One region of the Ruegeria profundi genome, then DNA from elsewhere that is predicted to be linked to it. Evidence: riboswitches for the same ligand, from Rfam matches in the RefSeq annotation. Region 1 holds a riboswitch; each other region holds the start of a gene.
What was found. Region 1 has a riboswitch for cobalamin ahead of LCM21_RS07765 (metal ABC transporter solute-binding protein, Zn/Mn family). Riboswitches for the same ligand answer to the same signal wherever they lie in the genome.
Positions count from the first base shown of each region.

Region 2: linked by a shared signal. The riboswitch ahead of nrdH (glutaredoxin-like protein NrdH) and the one ahead of LCM21_RS07765 (metal ABC transporter solute-binding protein, Zn/Mn family) in region 1 are both predicted to bind cobalamin.
Region 3: linked by a shared signal. The riboswitch ahead of LCM21_RS12700 (hypothetical protein) and the one ahead of LCM21_RS07765 (metal ABC transporter solute-binding protein, Zn/Mn family) in region 1 are both predicted to bind cobalamin.

Region 1 covers NZ_JAIUZS010000003.1:343,890-348,046, reverse strand. Annotated here, with positions in the region: gene LCM21_RS07785 (thiol-disulfide oxidoreductase DCC family protein) at 1-94, opposite strand, end outside; gene LCM21_RS07780 (VOC family protein) at 313-669, opposite strand; gene LCM21_RS07775 (VOC family protein) at 717-1,154, opposite strand; gene LCM21_RS07770 (helix-turn-helix transcriptional regulator) at 1,260-1,970, shown strand; cobalamin riboswitch at 2,202-2,331, shown strand; gene LCM21_RS07765 (metal ABC transporter solute-binding protein, Zn/Mn family) at 2,359-2,622, shown strand; gene LCM21_RS07760 (cytochrome ubiquinol oxidase subunit I) at 2,802-4,157, shown strand, end outside.
Region 2 covers NZ_JAIUZS010000009.1:156,471-160,627, reverse strand. Annotated here, with positions in the region: gene nrdE (class 1b ribonucleoside-diphosphate reductase subunit alpha) at 1-1,780, opposite strand, end outside; gene nrdI (class Ib ribonucleoside-diphosphate reductase assembly flavoprotein NrdI) at 1,762-2,166, opposite strand; gene nrdH (glutaredoxin-like protein NrdH) at 2,191-2,412, opposite strand; cobalamin riboswitch at 2,496-2,688, opposite strand; gene LCM21_RS18760 (HupE/UreJ family protein) at 2,805-3,806, opposite strand; gene LCM21_RS18755 (peptidyl-prolyl cis-trans isomerase) at 3,803-4,157, opposite strand, start outside.
Region 3 covers NZ_JAIUZS010000005.1:47,819-51,975, reverse strand. Annotated here, with positions in the region: gene LCM21_RS12710 (DNA polymerase III subunit gamma/tau) at 1-1,565, opposite strand, end outside; gene LCM21_RS12705 (protein-tyrosine phosphatase family protein) at 1,700-2,194, shown strand; gene LCM21_RS12700 (hypothetical protein) at 2,196-2,603, opposite strand; cobalamin riboswitch at 2,685-2,904, opposite strand; gene LCM21_RS12695 (alpha/beta hydrolase family protein) at 3,039-3,896, shown strand; RNA gene ffs (signal recognition particle sRNA small type) at 3,928-4,026, opposite strand; gene LCM21_RS12685 (bifunctional 2',3'-cyclic-nucleotide 2'-phosphodiesterase/3'-nucleotidase) at 4,066-4,157, opposite strand, start outside.

The DNA of each region.
Region 1 (4,157 bases):
AGCCATCAAAATACACAGTGGCACGTTGCGGGGCCGTGTCATTTGCTCCGCAAGTGTTTTGCTTTTGAACCGCCTGATCGTCATCCTTGGGCATGTGGTTTTTCTTCCTGAAAGTTATCAGTTCAGTCCGGGAAGAACGTAGTCCGAGGAACCAAAAAACCACTGTGAAACGATGCGATATGACGCCGCATTGTTCCGTTTCGTGGGCGCGCCGTGCACTCTGTGGCCACTGTGAAGATGCAAAGATGACGGCAATCGGACGTTCGGTCGCGTTTAATCTGATTGCTAGCCGACCAGCGGAGTTTCAATACGCTAATCCGAAAGGCACAGCTTATTGCTGTCCAGATCCCGTACATATGCTGAAAATCGTGGGCCACGCAGTTTCGGCTCGCCCGCGCATGTCCCGCCTAACGCGATTGCAAGAGTGTAGAGCCTCTCGACCTCCTCGGGTGATCCCACGCTAAAGCCGACCATGGTGCCGTTGCCATTGGTGGCGGGCTGCTTGTCAAAAGGGATGGCGGCCGCAAAGGCAGAACCTTCGCCCAACCAATACGTCATCCTCTCACTGGGCGAGACGCGATTCATTCCGGAACGATCGAAAAGTCGGTCGTAGAACCGTGTCGCAGCGTCCATGTCATTCGTCCCGATAACGCAGTAGTTCATTTGCATTGTAAATTTCCTTTTTTAAGCGTGTCCGATTGTGTTTTTCGCTGTCGTCACTTGCCGGTCAGCTTGAAGAATTCGATCAATTGGCCGGTGGGATCAGTGATCTTGAGAAGGTGGATACCGGGCTCTTTGATTATTTCGGGTGCTGCGGCACCGGTTGCCACGACGCGGGATTGAAGCACTTCAAGATCGGCAGCTTGCAGATAGGGAACCGCGTCTGACCCAGGCTCAGCCCCGGGTGCGTACCGGTCCCGAGATACGATGACGAACCAACCGCCTTCGATGTCGAAAGCAACAAAATCGGGCAGTTCGATTGTCGGCGCACGGCTAAACAGATTGCGGTAGAAGGACTTAGACTGCTGCACGTTGTCACTTGGCACATAGGCACCCATGGCGGTTATCGCCGTGTCATTTGCACCATCTGTGGTTTGAGCGGCACCTGCGATTGGAATGAAAAGGGCAAGGGCTAGCGAAAGGGCTGATCTCATGATGGGGTTCCTTAATTGACATCGGTCGTGTCTCTACACCCCCTATGCTGACAGCGTGTTGTCAGCATAGTGTCAGTATTGGTGGTGTTGTCGAAAGGACCCCTTATGCGACGCGGTGACAGGCTGTTCGAAATCATCGAAATTCTGAGACGCGCGAAGGCGCCAATCTCGGCCCAGTCTATTGGGGCCGAATTGGGTGTCACAAAGCGTACGGTCTACCGGGATATGGCCGCTCTGATCGCGCAGGGTGTGCCAATCACCGGTGAAGCCGGTGTCGGCTACATCCTTGAGCCGGGTTTCCACATGCCGCCGCTGATGCTGACACCGGATGAGATCGAGGCGGTCATGCTCGGGGTCATGTGGGTCCAAACACGGGGGGAACCCGAACTGGCGGTGGCCGCAGAAAAGCTGATCGCCAAGTTGGAAACCGTTGCACCAGCCAAATACCGAACCTCGTTTCTAGAGCCAGTGGTCAGCGTTGCTCCGGTAGGCCAGCCGGAGGAGACGCTTGGGGCTGCATCCATCCGCCGGGCCATTCGGCACCGCAAGAAGATTTCTCTTGTTTATACAGATTTCACAGGTCGACATTCGCGCCGGGTGATCTGGCCAGTTCTTCTGGGCTATCGAGACACCAGCCGGATTATTGCCGCGTGGTGCGAACTGCGCGAGGGCTTTCGCTACTTCCGGACCGAGCGGATCGTCGAAGCGGAAGTTCTTGATACGCCAATCCCACGTCGCATGGATCTGTTGCGGGCCGAATGGCGCCAGGCTACGGACGCAGAACGCAAACGCTATGAGGACGGGATACGGGGCTAAGGTGCCCACTGCGGCAATCCGTGCCAATACGCCCAGCCCGTGCCTGGCTGCCTGACGCAAGCGGTTCTGGCCAAAATCACTCTACTCAGCCTCACGCCGCGCAAAAAAGAAGCCAACTGCCCTGTCCCAGCGGTATAATCTGCTTCTCATGTTGAAAAACCCTGACCGACCGAGTGATTTAAAGCGCATAAGGCGCGGTGGTTCCATGCGCGAGACGTGCCAAGAAGAATGGAATTCGGTACAGCCATCTGGCCAAATCCAAAGCTGTCCCCGCAACCGTAGGCGGAAAACCGTCCCGAGATCGTCCACTGGGCACAGACCTCGGAAAGATTTGGAAAGCGTTGACTTGCAAGTCAGTTGATCCCCGACCCTGCGGACAGCGCGTGGTGTGACCGCGCATGACACGTTTGGGGGCTTGTCGGATGCCCACGGTATGAACTTCCTTTCACCCGTCGGCCTCGATACCCAGGCAGAGCCTTCGGCACAAGACGTTGCAGTCCTGATTACTCAACTGAAAGCTGAAGGTTCGGCAGCACTGTTCGCAGAAAATATCATCGACCCGGCCCTGGTTCAGCAAATCTCGGAGGAAATGGCGCTCAAGATCGGTGGCCGCCTGTTCTCGGACGCACTGTTAATCGGGTCAGTCAGCTGAGCAACCCAACACGAGGTGGATTTTCACCATCAATTCGAAAAATCGCATTCATAGCAGTGGTATGAATGGGCCGTAGTTCGCATGGGATACTGTGCCGCATGACGGGCTGTCGCAGGGTGTCTTTTACCCTCAACAACCAACGCTAACTGTCTACCAAACGAACCACATACAGGTGTGAGATGGACACATTACTGCTGTCCCGAATTCAATTTGGGGCGAATATATCGTTTCATATTCTATTCCCGACGATCACGATCGCTTTGGGTTGGGTGCTGCTGTTTTTCAAGCTGCGCTTCAACGCAACCGGGGATGAGAAGTGGATGCAAGCCTATCGTTTTTGGGTCAAGGTCTTCGCTTTGTCCTTCGCGATGGGTGTCGTTTCCGGAATTACGATGTCTTTCCAATTCGGCACCAATTGGCCGGGCTTCATGGAGGCTGTCGGAAACATCGCAGGGCCGTTGCTGGCCTACGAAATTCTAACCGCGTTTTTCCTTGAGGCCGTGTTCCTTGGCATCATGCTGTTTGGCTTTTCAAAGGTGCCGAACTGGCTGCACACGACCGCAACTTTTCTTGTGGCGTTCGGTACCACCATGTCTGCGTTCTGGATTCTGGTTCTGAACAGCTGGATGCACACGCCCGCAGGGTTTGAGATGCGCGACGGCGTGGCCTTTGCGACAGATTGGTGGGCGATCATTTTTAACCCCTCGATGCCATACCGTTTGACCCATATGCTGTTGGCAAGTGGCCTTACAGTGGCGTTTTTGATCCTTGGCCTGTCAGCTTTTCGCTGGCTGGTCGGAGACCGTGGTTCGGACGTGCGTGCCACGTTTAAAACCGCGGCGTGGCTTGGCGCGCTGCTGATCCCTGTGCAAATCTACATGGGCGACCTGCACGGCCTGAACACACTGGAGTATCAGCCCCAGAAAGTGGCAGCCATGGAAGGCAATTGGGAGACCAAATCCAACGTCCCGTTGGTGTTGTTTGCTTTACCGGACGAGGAGTCGCGGGAAAACCACCATGAGGTCAGCATCCCGAACCTTGCCTCGATCATCCTGACGCACAAGGCCGATGGTGTTGTGCCGGGCCTGAACGATTTCGTGTCCGAGGATGGCACCGTTCTTCATCCGCCGGTTGCGCCTGTTTTCTGGTCATTCCGCGTTATGGTGGGCACAGGCATTACCATGCTTTTGCTCAGTTGGTCCGCGCTCTGGTTCATGCGGCGGGGCCGCGGGCCGGGTGGGGTGCCAAAGCTGATGCAGGTGGCGCTGGTGCCGATGGCCTTTTCAGGGTGGATTGCCACTCTGGCGGGTTGGTACACGACCGAAATTGGTCGCCAGCCGTGGCTTGTGCAGGGCGTGTTGACGACGGAACAGGCGGTGGCGGACGTTCCCGCCCCGATGGTGGGAACAACTTTGGCGGCATATCTGATGATTTATGCGCTGCTGCTGGCTGCTTATGTCGGAGTGTTGTTCTACCTGGCCCGTAAGGCGGCCAGAGTCGGCCTGTCGCAGCAAATTCAGGCTGCTTCGGCGCTC
Region 2 (4,157 bases), on a different contig from region 1:
AAGAGGTCGAGTTGTTGATATAGCTGATTGACCCGGTGGGCGGCACCGCCTGCAGGTTGCGGTTATAAAGCCCGTGCTTCATCACGTCGGCTTTTAGTTTGGCCCAATCGCCGCGTGTGGGCAGGGTCATGCCATCGAACAGAGCCTTCACCCTGTCGCTTTCCGGCAACCAGTCACGATTGGTGTATTTGTCAAAGAAGATACCCGAGGCATAATCTGACTCCTCGAACCCCTTGAACGGCGCGCCCCGCTCTTGCGCCAGATCGCAGGAGGTACGGATCGCGTGATAGGCCACAGCGGCAAAGTAAACAGACGTAAATTCAATGCCTTCCGTACTGCCATAGTGGATATGTTCGCGCGCAAGAAACCCGTGCAGGTTCATCTGCCCCAGACCGATGGCATGGCTTTCGTCATTGCCCCGGCGGACCGAGGGAACCGAGTCGATCGCCGACATCTCGGACACCGCGGTCAGCGCCCGGATCGCGGCCCCAACGGTACGCCCTAGATCACCACCGTCCATCGCCCTGGCGATGTTCAGCGAACCGAGGTTGCAGGAAATATCCGTGCCCAGATGCGCATAGCTGAGGTCATCGTTAAATTCCGATGCCTCATTCACCTGCAAAATCTCGGAGCACAGGTTCGACATGTTGATCCGGCCCGCGATGGGGTTCATCCGGTTCACCGTGTCTTCGAACATCACGTAGGGGTAGCCGGATTCGAACTGAATCTCGGCAATAGTCTGGAAGAATTCGCGCGCATTAACCTTGGATTTGCGGATGCGCTTGTCATCGACCATCTCGTGATACTTCTCGGAGACCGAGATTTCCGAGAACGGAACACTATAGACCTTTTCCACATCATGCGGTGAGAACAGGTACATATCTGCGTTCTTCTTCGCCAACTCAAAGGTGATATCGGGGATCACTACGCCCAGAGACAGCGTTTTGATACGGATTTTCTCATCCGCGTTTTCGCGCTTGGTGTCGAGGAACCGCATGATGTCGGGGTGGTGGGCGTTCAGATAGACCGCCCCGGCACCTTGTCGGGCACCCAGCTGGTTGGCGTAGGAAAAGCTGTCCTCCAGCAATTTCATCACCGGGATCACGCCCGAGGATTGGTTTTCGATCCCTTTGATCGGCGCACCATGTTCGCGGATGTTGGTCAGCAGCAGCGCCACTCCGCCGCCGCGTTTTGACAGTTGCAGGGCTGAGTTGATGCCGCGCCCGATGCTTTCCATATTGTCCTCAAGCCGCAACAGGAAGCATGAAATCAACTCCCCGCGCGAGGCCTTGCCTGCATTCAGAAAGGTTGGGGTCGCGGGTTGGAACCGGCCATCCAAAATCTCTTCCATGAAGGACATGGCCAACGCCTCATCCCCACGGGCCAGTGCCAGTGCGGTCATCACAACACGGTCTTCGTAACGCTCTAAAAAACGCTGCCCGTCACGGGTCTTCAGCGTGTATGACGTGTAATATTTGAACGCGCCCAGAAAGGTCGGAAAGCGGAATTTCTTGGCATAGGCCGCATCCCAGATTTTGCGCATGAAATTCTTGGAATACTGATCCAGAACGGCTTCTTCATAATAACCTTCAGTGACAAGATACCCCAGCTTTTCGTCCAGCGAGTGAAAGAAAACAGTATTCTGGTTCACATGCTGCAGAAAATACTGCCGCGCGGCCATGCGGTCCGCATCGAACCGGATTTTCCCCTCACCGTCATAGAGGTTCAGCATCGCGTTCAGCGCGTGATAGTCCTGCTCGTTTAGGCTGCTGTCGAGCATAGGTGTCTCCCTAGTTTCTCAAGCCCTGCGCGCACGCGGGCGATGTCGGTTTCGGTGCCGGCCAGCTCAAAGGAATACAGCAGTGGCACGTTGCATTTCTGGGCGATGATGCGACCGGCGAGGGCATAGGTCGCACCGAAATTTCGGTTCCCGGCGCCGATAACCCCAGCGATCCTGGCGCGCCTGTCCGGATCGTTCAGGAACTGAATGACCTGTTTCGGCACAGCGCCGCGCCCTTCGCCATCGGCATAAGTAGGGCAGATCAGAACATACGGATACATGGGGCGTGGCATCTGGTCCATCTGCATCGGAATGCGCAAAGCAGGCAGGCCCAGTCGCGTGACAAAGCGATGGGTATTTCCCGAATTTGATGAAAAATAGACCAGCGCCGGGCTCGGCGCCGCCACGGATCAGGCCAGCTGAGCGATCATGTCAGGCCGAAACCCGGACCAGTGATCGTTTCCGGCGACAACAACAGGAGCTTGACGATATCCCAGCTCGGTCACGTGGGTCATGGCGCTGTCATCCTGCGTCAGGTCAACCACGTCATATGTAATACCTTTTGCATCCAGCGCGCGGGTGGTGGCGGTACATTGCACGCATGCGGGTTTTGAATACACGGTAATGCTCATCTGTCCTCTGTCCTTTTCGTCAAAAGCCGAGGACGCCATCGCGCAGACCTTCCCTGCGCACGCCCCCGAACCCTCCGTTCGTGGTTATCGTTCTTGCTTGCGGCAGGTCTCCTGGCTCGCGGATCAACGTTCAGGCTGGCCTTCCCAAAAACACCGTTTCAGTGGCGTGTTCAGCCGAACTTTCCGCTTACAGTTGCGGGGGCAGCGCCGGAATTTCACCGGTTTCCCTCTTAGTTTTCGACCGGAATCGAAATCACCGAAGCAACTCCATATTGGGTATGGAAGTAAGGTGTTGTCAATATGTAGTATGCACTTCGTGTTAATTTCTTCGTTGGAGTCGGAGTATCAGACACGCCGCAGCCCCGCATTTCCCACAATCCAGAGTGCCATCTTTAAAAACCATTCACACGCTGGACAAGCCAGAAAAGCGACACACACCCGATGGCGTAGCCAGTGATCGACCTTGCAATGGAATCCGAACCTGATGGAACAGGGCGTATCACATGGCGCCATAGGAATAGCCCAAGTGAAAGGCTCGTAACAAAAACAAGCTGGCCCGCTTCGACCCCCAAATTAAAGGCCACAAGAGCGGTCGGAATATCCCCGGGAGGCAGGCCAATCTCGGTCAGGGCGCCGGCAAAGCCAAGCCCGTGCAAAAGGCCGAAACAAAAGCAGACAATCCAGGGAAATTGCTCGGACAACCTGACTTCGCCGTCTTTATGTTTGAGGATTTCCAGCGCCATAAACACGATTGAAAGGGCGATCACGGCCTCGACCGGGGCGGACGGAACGTGCAACACACCAAGCGTGGCCAGCGCCAGCGTAATCGAATGCGCCACGGTAAAAGCTGTCACAGCCCCGATCAAGCGCCATGGATCACGCACCAGAACAAACAGGGCGAAAACGAACAGGAGGTGGTCCAAACCTTCCAGGATATGCTCGAAGCCAAGCCAGAAGTAACTTACGAAAACGGATGAGGTGGATGCATCTTCTGGCAGGTTCAGAACAGTCGTCTCAGGCGTAAATCGCAATGTTGCAGCCGTGGCGTCCAGGGGTTGATACCGCAACAAAACGTCGTTGCGCTGCCGTTCCAGGCCCTGAATAGTCACAGCCTGACCGGCGATTTGGGTGTTGCACGCGGCGATCCACGAAGAAACCCAAGCGGCTGTGTCGAAAAAGGGCTGCGGGCCCTGCGCCGGAGTGCAGGACGAAGGCAGAATGGCGTCGATCTGCATCGGTTGCCCATTTACATCTGGTATGCGCCAAAACACCTGCCATGAACCGGGCGCAAGCTGTTTCAGGTCCAGATATCCGGGGTCAAGGGCATGCGCATGGCCGGTTTTAGGCAGGCAGACCAGCCATATCGTCAGCATCAAACCAAGCAGCCCCTTCATTCCTGAGGGTCCGGTGTTTGAATGCGGTATTGCGCGGCAAGGCTTTCATACTGCGCCTCAGCCAGTTCCTGCGCTGTGTCGCGGCGCCATGCAGCCAAAACTTCTTCTCGAATCTCATTCAAAGGCGGCAGGACTTGTGGCCGTGTTTCGGTAATCCTGACAAGGTGCTGCCCATAACCAGATTGGATCGGACCAACCCACTCGCGCGGCTCCAACATAAACAGCGTGTTTGAAAATCCCTGACCGAACGTGCCATCGATGGCACTTGAAGCTGACAGTGGTAAAGAGCTTGGCATCAAAGATCTCAGGCCGATCTCAGGCCAATCCTCACCTGCTTGCAGTTCGGAAAAT
Region 3 (4,157 bases), on a different contig from region 1:
ATCGTCTCCCCACCGCCTTCGTTGACGACCGTGACCGCCCAGCGATTGCCTGTCCACCGTTGCAGGGCTGTCCCTAAACGCTGCGCCAATTGCGGAGAGGCACGTTCGGTCGGCTGGAATTCGATGCGTCCGGGCTGGTAGGCGACCAGCCTCAACGCGCGTTTGACCTCGTCCAGCAGGACGCCATCGCGGTTGGCGCGGATCAGATCGACCACGTGATCAAAGGTCGGGTAACGTGCCAGTGCGGTTTGCGCGTCCTGCGCCAAAGCGGCGCTTGGTGCGCCGGCCCCTCCGCGCATTGGGCTTGTGTAGGACGATGCCACCGGCGTCCGAGTGTGCGCGGCAGGTTGCGACGGCGCAGCCGCTCCACCGCCGGGTCCACCATTGGGCGGCGGAGGTGGCGCATCCTGCAAGCGCTTGATCAGTTCTTCGGGGCTGGGCAGGTCAGCCACATGGGTCAGACGGATCACGGCCATCTCAGCCGCCATCATGGCGTTTGGCGCAGCCGAGACCTCTTCAAGCGCTTTCAGCAGCATCTGCCACATCCGGGTCAGGACGCGCATTGGCAGTGCCTCGGCCATTTGTTGACCGCGCGCGCGCTCGTCCGGTGAGACTGTCGGGTCTTCCGCTGCGTCCGGCGTGATCTTAACCACGGACACCCAGTGGGTGATTTCCGCAAGATCGCGCAGCACGGCCAGAGGATCTGCGCCTTCGGCATATTGCGCCCCCAATTCGGTCAGCGCCGCCGCCGCATCACCACGCAAGATCATGTCCATCAGGTCCAGCACGCGCCCACGATCGGCCAGGCCCAGCATAGCGCGCACCTGGTCTGCACTGGTTTCACCCGCCCCGTGTGAAATTGCCTGATCCAGCAAAGAGGTTGCATCCCGCGCCGATCCTTCAGCAGCACGCGTAATAAGGGCCAGGGCGTCATCCGCAATCTGAGCGTTTTCGGCCGCCGCGATCTTGCTGAGCAGGCCGATCATGTCTTCGGGCTCAATCCGGCGCAGATCAAATCGCTGGCAACGCGACAAGACCGTCACTGGCACCTTGCGAATTTCGGTTGTGGCGAAGATGAACTTCACATGCTCGGGTGGTTCCTCAAGCGTTTTGAGCAGCGCGTTGAACGCACTCGTCGAAAGCATGTGAACTTCGTCGATGATATAGATCTTGTAGCGTGCGCTGGCGGCGCGATAGCGGACGCTGTCGATGATCTCGCGAATATCGTTCACGCCAGTTCGGCTGGCGGCGTCCATTTCCATCACGTCGACATGGCGGCCTTCCATGATGGCAACGCAATGCTCGCACTGACCACATGGTTCGGTTGTCGGCTTGCCTTGACCATCCGGACCGATGCAGTTCATGCCTTTGGCGATGATCCGCGCCGTGGTGGTTTTTCCGGTTCCGCGAATACCGGTCATGATAAAAGCTTGCGCGATCCGATCAGCCTCGAACGCGTTTTTCAGCGTACGCACCATCGCGTCCTGACCCACAAGGTCAGCAAAAGTTTCCGGGCGGTATTTGCGGGCAAGAACCTGATAGGCGGGGCTGGGCGTGTCGTTCATGTCTGCTCTGTCGGATTCGGTTCAGGACCGCAGCGTAGAGACCCCCGCGCCCCGCGTCCACAGCCACCTAGGATGAAAATTCGTTTGCAAGAATGTTTGTGCACCGTAGAAGCACAGATGAAAGAGGGGACGCGGTGCACAGGTTTGACATCCACCCAGTTCACGTTGGAAACGGTACTGTTGCCTTGTCGCCGCTGCCCGGCTGCGGCGATGGATACGCACGGGATTTCGTTGCTATCCGCGATTGGCGGCCTGGTCTTGTGATCTCGGTAACTACGACGGATGAAATGCTGCAAGAAGGCGCGATCAGATTGGGGGACGATCTGCGTGCAAATGGTGTCAGGTGGGTGCACTTGCCAATTGAAGATTTTGGCACTCCGACGCCGCCGATTGATACGGCTTGGGCCGATATAGGCGCAACAGTGTCGCGTATCCTATCCTGTGGGGGGCGGGTGCTGGTGCATTGCCGCGGAGGCTGCGGCCGCTCTGGTATGATCGTTCTGCGCCTCATGGTCGAACACGGAGAGAGCCCGGACACCGCGTTAAAACGGTTGCGTGCTGTGCGCAAATGCGCCGTCGAAACCGATAGCCAGATGCAATGGGCGGCCCGGCCCGTGATAGGCCACTAGGTCAGAGCGCCATTTGCCGGTCCATCGTAACGACAGGGTCTGTCGCAAGGGTCGTGACTTCCAGCATCGCGCAGGGCGGAGTGGTCAGCATTCCGGCCGGACGCGTGGCCGTGTCCGGGCCAAACATCATGTCCGCAAATGTCTCCAGCACTTCGAGAGGCGCATCTTCGGTGGCCCCGCAATAAATACGGATAAGGTCTTTTTGCGCTCTGAACCGTGCGACGCAGCCTTGCGGGCAATGGGAAAGCTCACTGTTGCCGTCGAATTCAAAATCAGGGGTCGTCGCCGGGACCGCGGTCTCAACCGCCCGCACGACCGAGCGCGCCATCTGCGCCAGTGCCGGACAGGGTTTGCCGGTTTTCTGACACACGGTTGCTGAGAATTGGTGTGTCTTTGTCTTCCAGATCATACCGCGCCCTCCGCGCATGGACCGGGGCATGGATCAGGTGTGACACCGTCTTGATGACCTGTCCGGGCGCCCCGCCCGAGTTTCGATTTTGTTTCGATGGCAGGTCTCCTGACTTGCGGGTCATCGCGTTGCCGACCTTCCCAACCTTGCGGCCAGTGGCGTTTCGGCATTGCTCACCGCTTACAGTTGCGGGGGCAGTCTCGGCCTTGGTCCGTTCCGATTTCACGGGCAGGACCGCACCGTGTTCCCTTTTCATCCCGCCCCGGGGTCCGGGGCAAGAACCATCAGCCCATCGCTAGCGGGTCAGTGTGGCTTGAGTCAAGCGACCTCTTGGTTTGGTGAGGGTACGTGGGGTCATGTTGAAACCCGATTGACTTGGCCCGGCAATCCATGCGGATACATCCGGTGAACTGATTGGTTCAGATAGAGGGTAGGATGCTGGATACCGAACAAGCCGTGCTGACCGAAGATTTTCTGATTCCGTCAGGTGAAACCGAATTGTCGGCTCGGCTATATCTTCCGATAGACACGCCCCGAACGGCCGTCGTCATTCACGGGGCAACCGGCGTGCCTCGGGACTACTACCAACATTTTGCGCGCTGGCTGGTTGCTGAGCAGGGCATGGCCTGCCTGACCTATGATTACAGCGACTTTGGCCATTCGCGGAACGGTCCGCTAAAGGCGGCGCGGGCCACGATGGCGGACTGGGCTTTGACAGATATGCCCGCAGCACGCGCCGAAATGCGAAAGCGATTTCCCGATGCGCAGCAATGGAGCATTGGCCATTCCATCGGTGGAATGTTGGGGCCGATTCAATCCGATCTGGATCAGATTGACCGTATGATTTGTGTCTGTTCCGGGTTGGTCACAGTGTCGGATCACCCGTGGCCGTACCGCGGCCTTGCCTTGCTGTTCTGGTACGGTCATGCCCCATTGGCCGTAAAAGCACTGGGCTATTTACCGGGCAAGGCGCTGGGTTTCGGGTCAGATTTGCCCGCGTCAGTGTATTGGCAGTGGCGCGGATGGAGTACCGCACCGCGCAACTATCTGCCCGAAATCGGGGTGACCCTGCCCGACGCTCGCGAAGCGCCGCCAGACACATCCGTGGATCTTTTTACATTCGACGATGACGATGTAGTGCCGCCAAAGGCGGTTTGGCGGTTGGCCGGTCTTTTCGGACCCAAAGCGCGCCGGCATGTATTGTCTCCGGCTAAGCTTGGATTGCCCAAGGTAGGACATATCGGAGCTTTTGCCCGTCGCAACGCCGCAGTCTGGCCGCGATTGATTGCCTAGGCCGGACGCGCACAGAGAAATGGCGAGGATGAAGTGAGAGGTTGGACATCGACCCAAGCGGGGCTCGTTGTGGCTGCTTCCTTCCGGACCTGACCAGGTTGGCGAGGCGCTCGCCCGCGCCAACCTCTCACGCAGGGATATAGGCAAACTTCTAGCGAAACACAACCCGTCAGAGCGTCAATCGGATAAGCAAAAAACCCTCATCATCGGTTCCGATGACTTGAGGGTCAAAACTATCCAGTTCCGCGATATGAGCTTGTG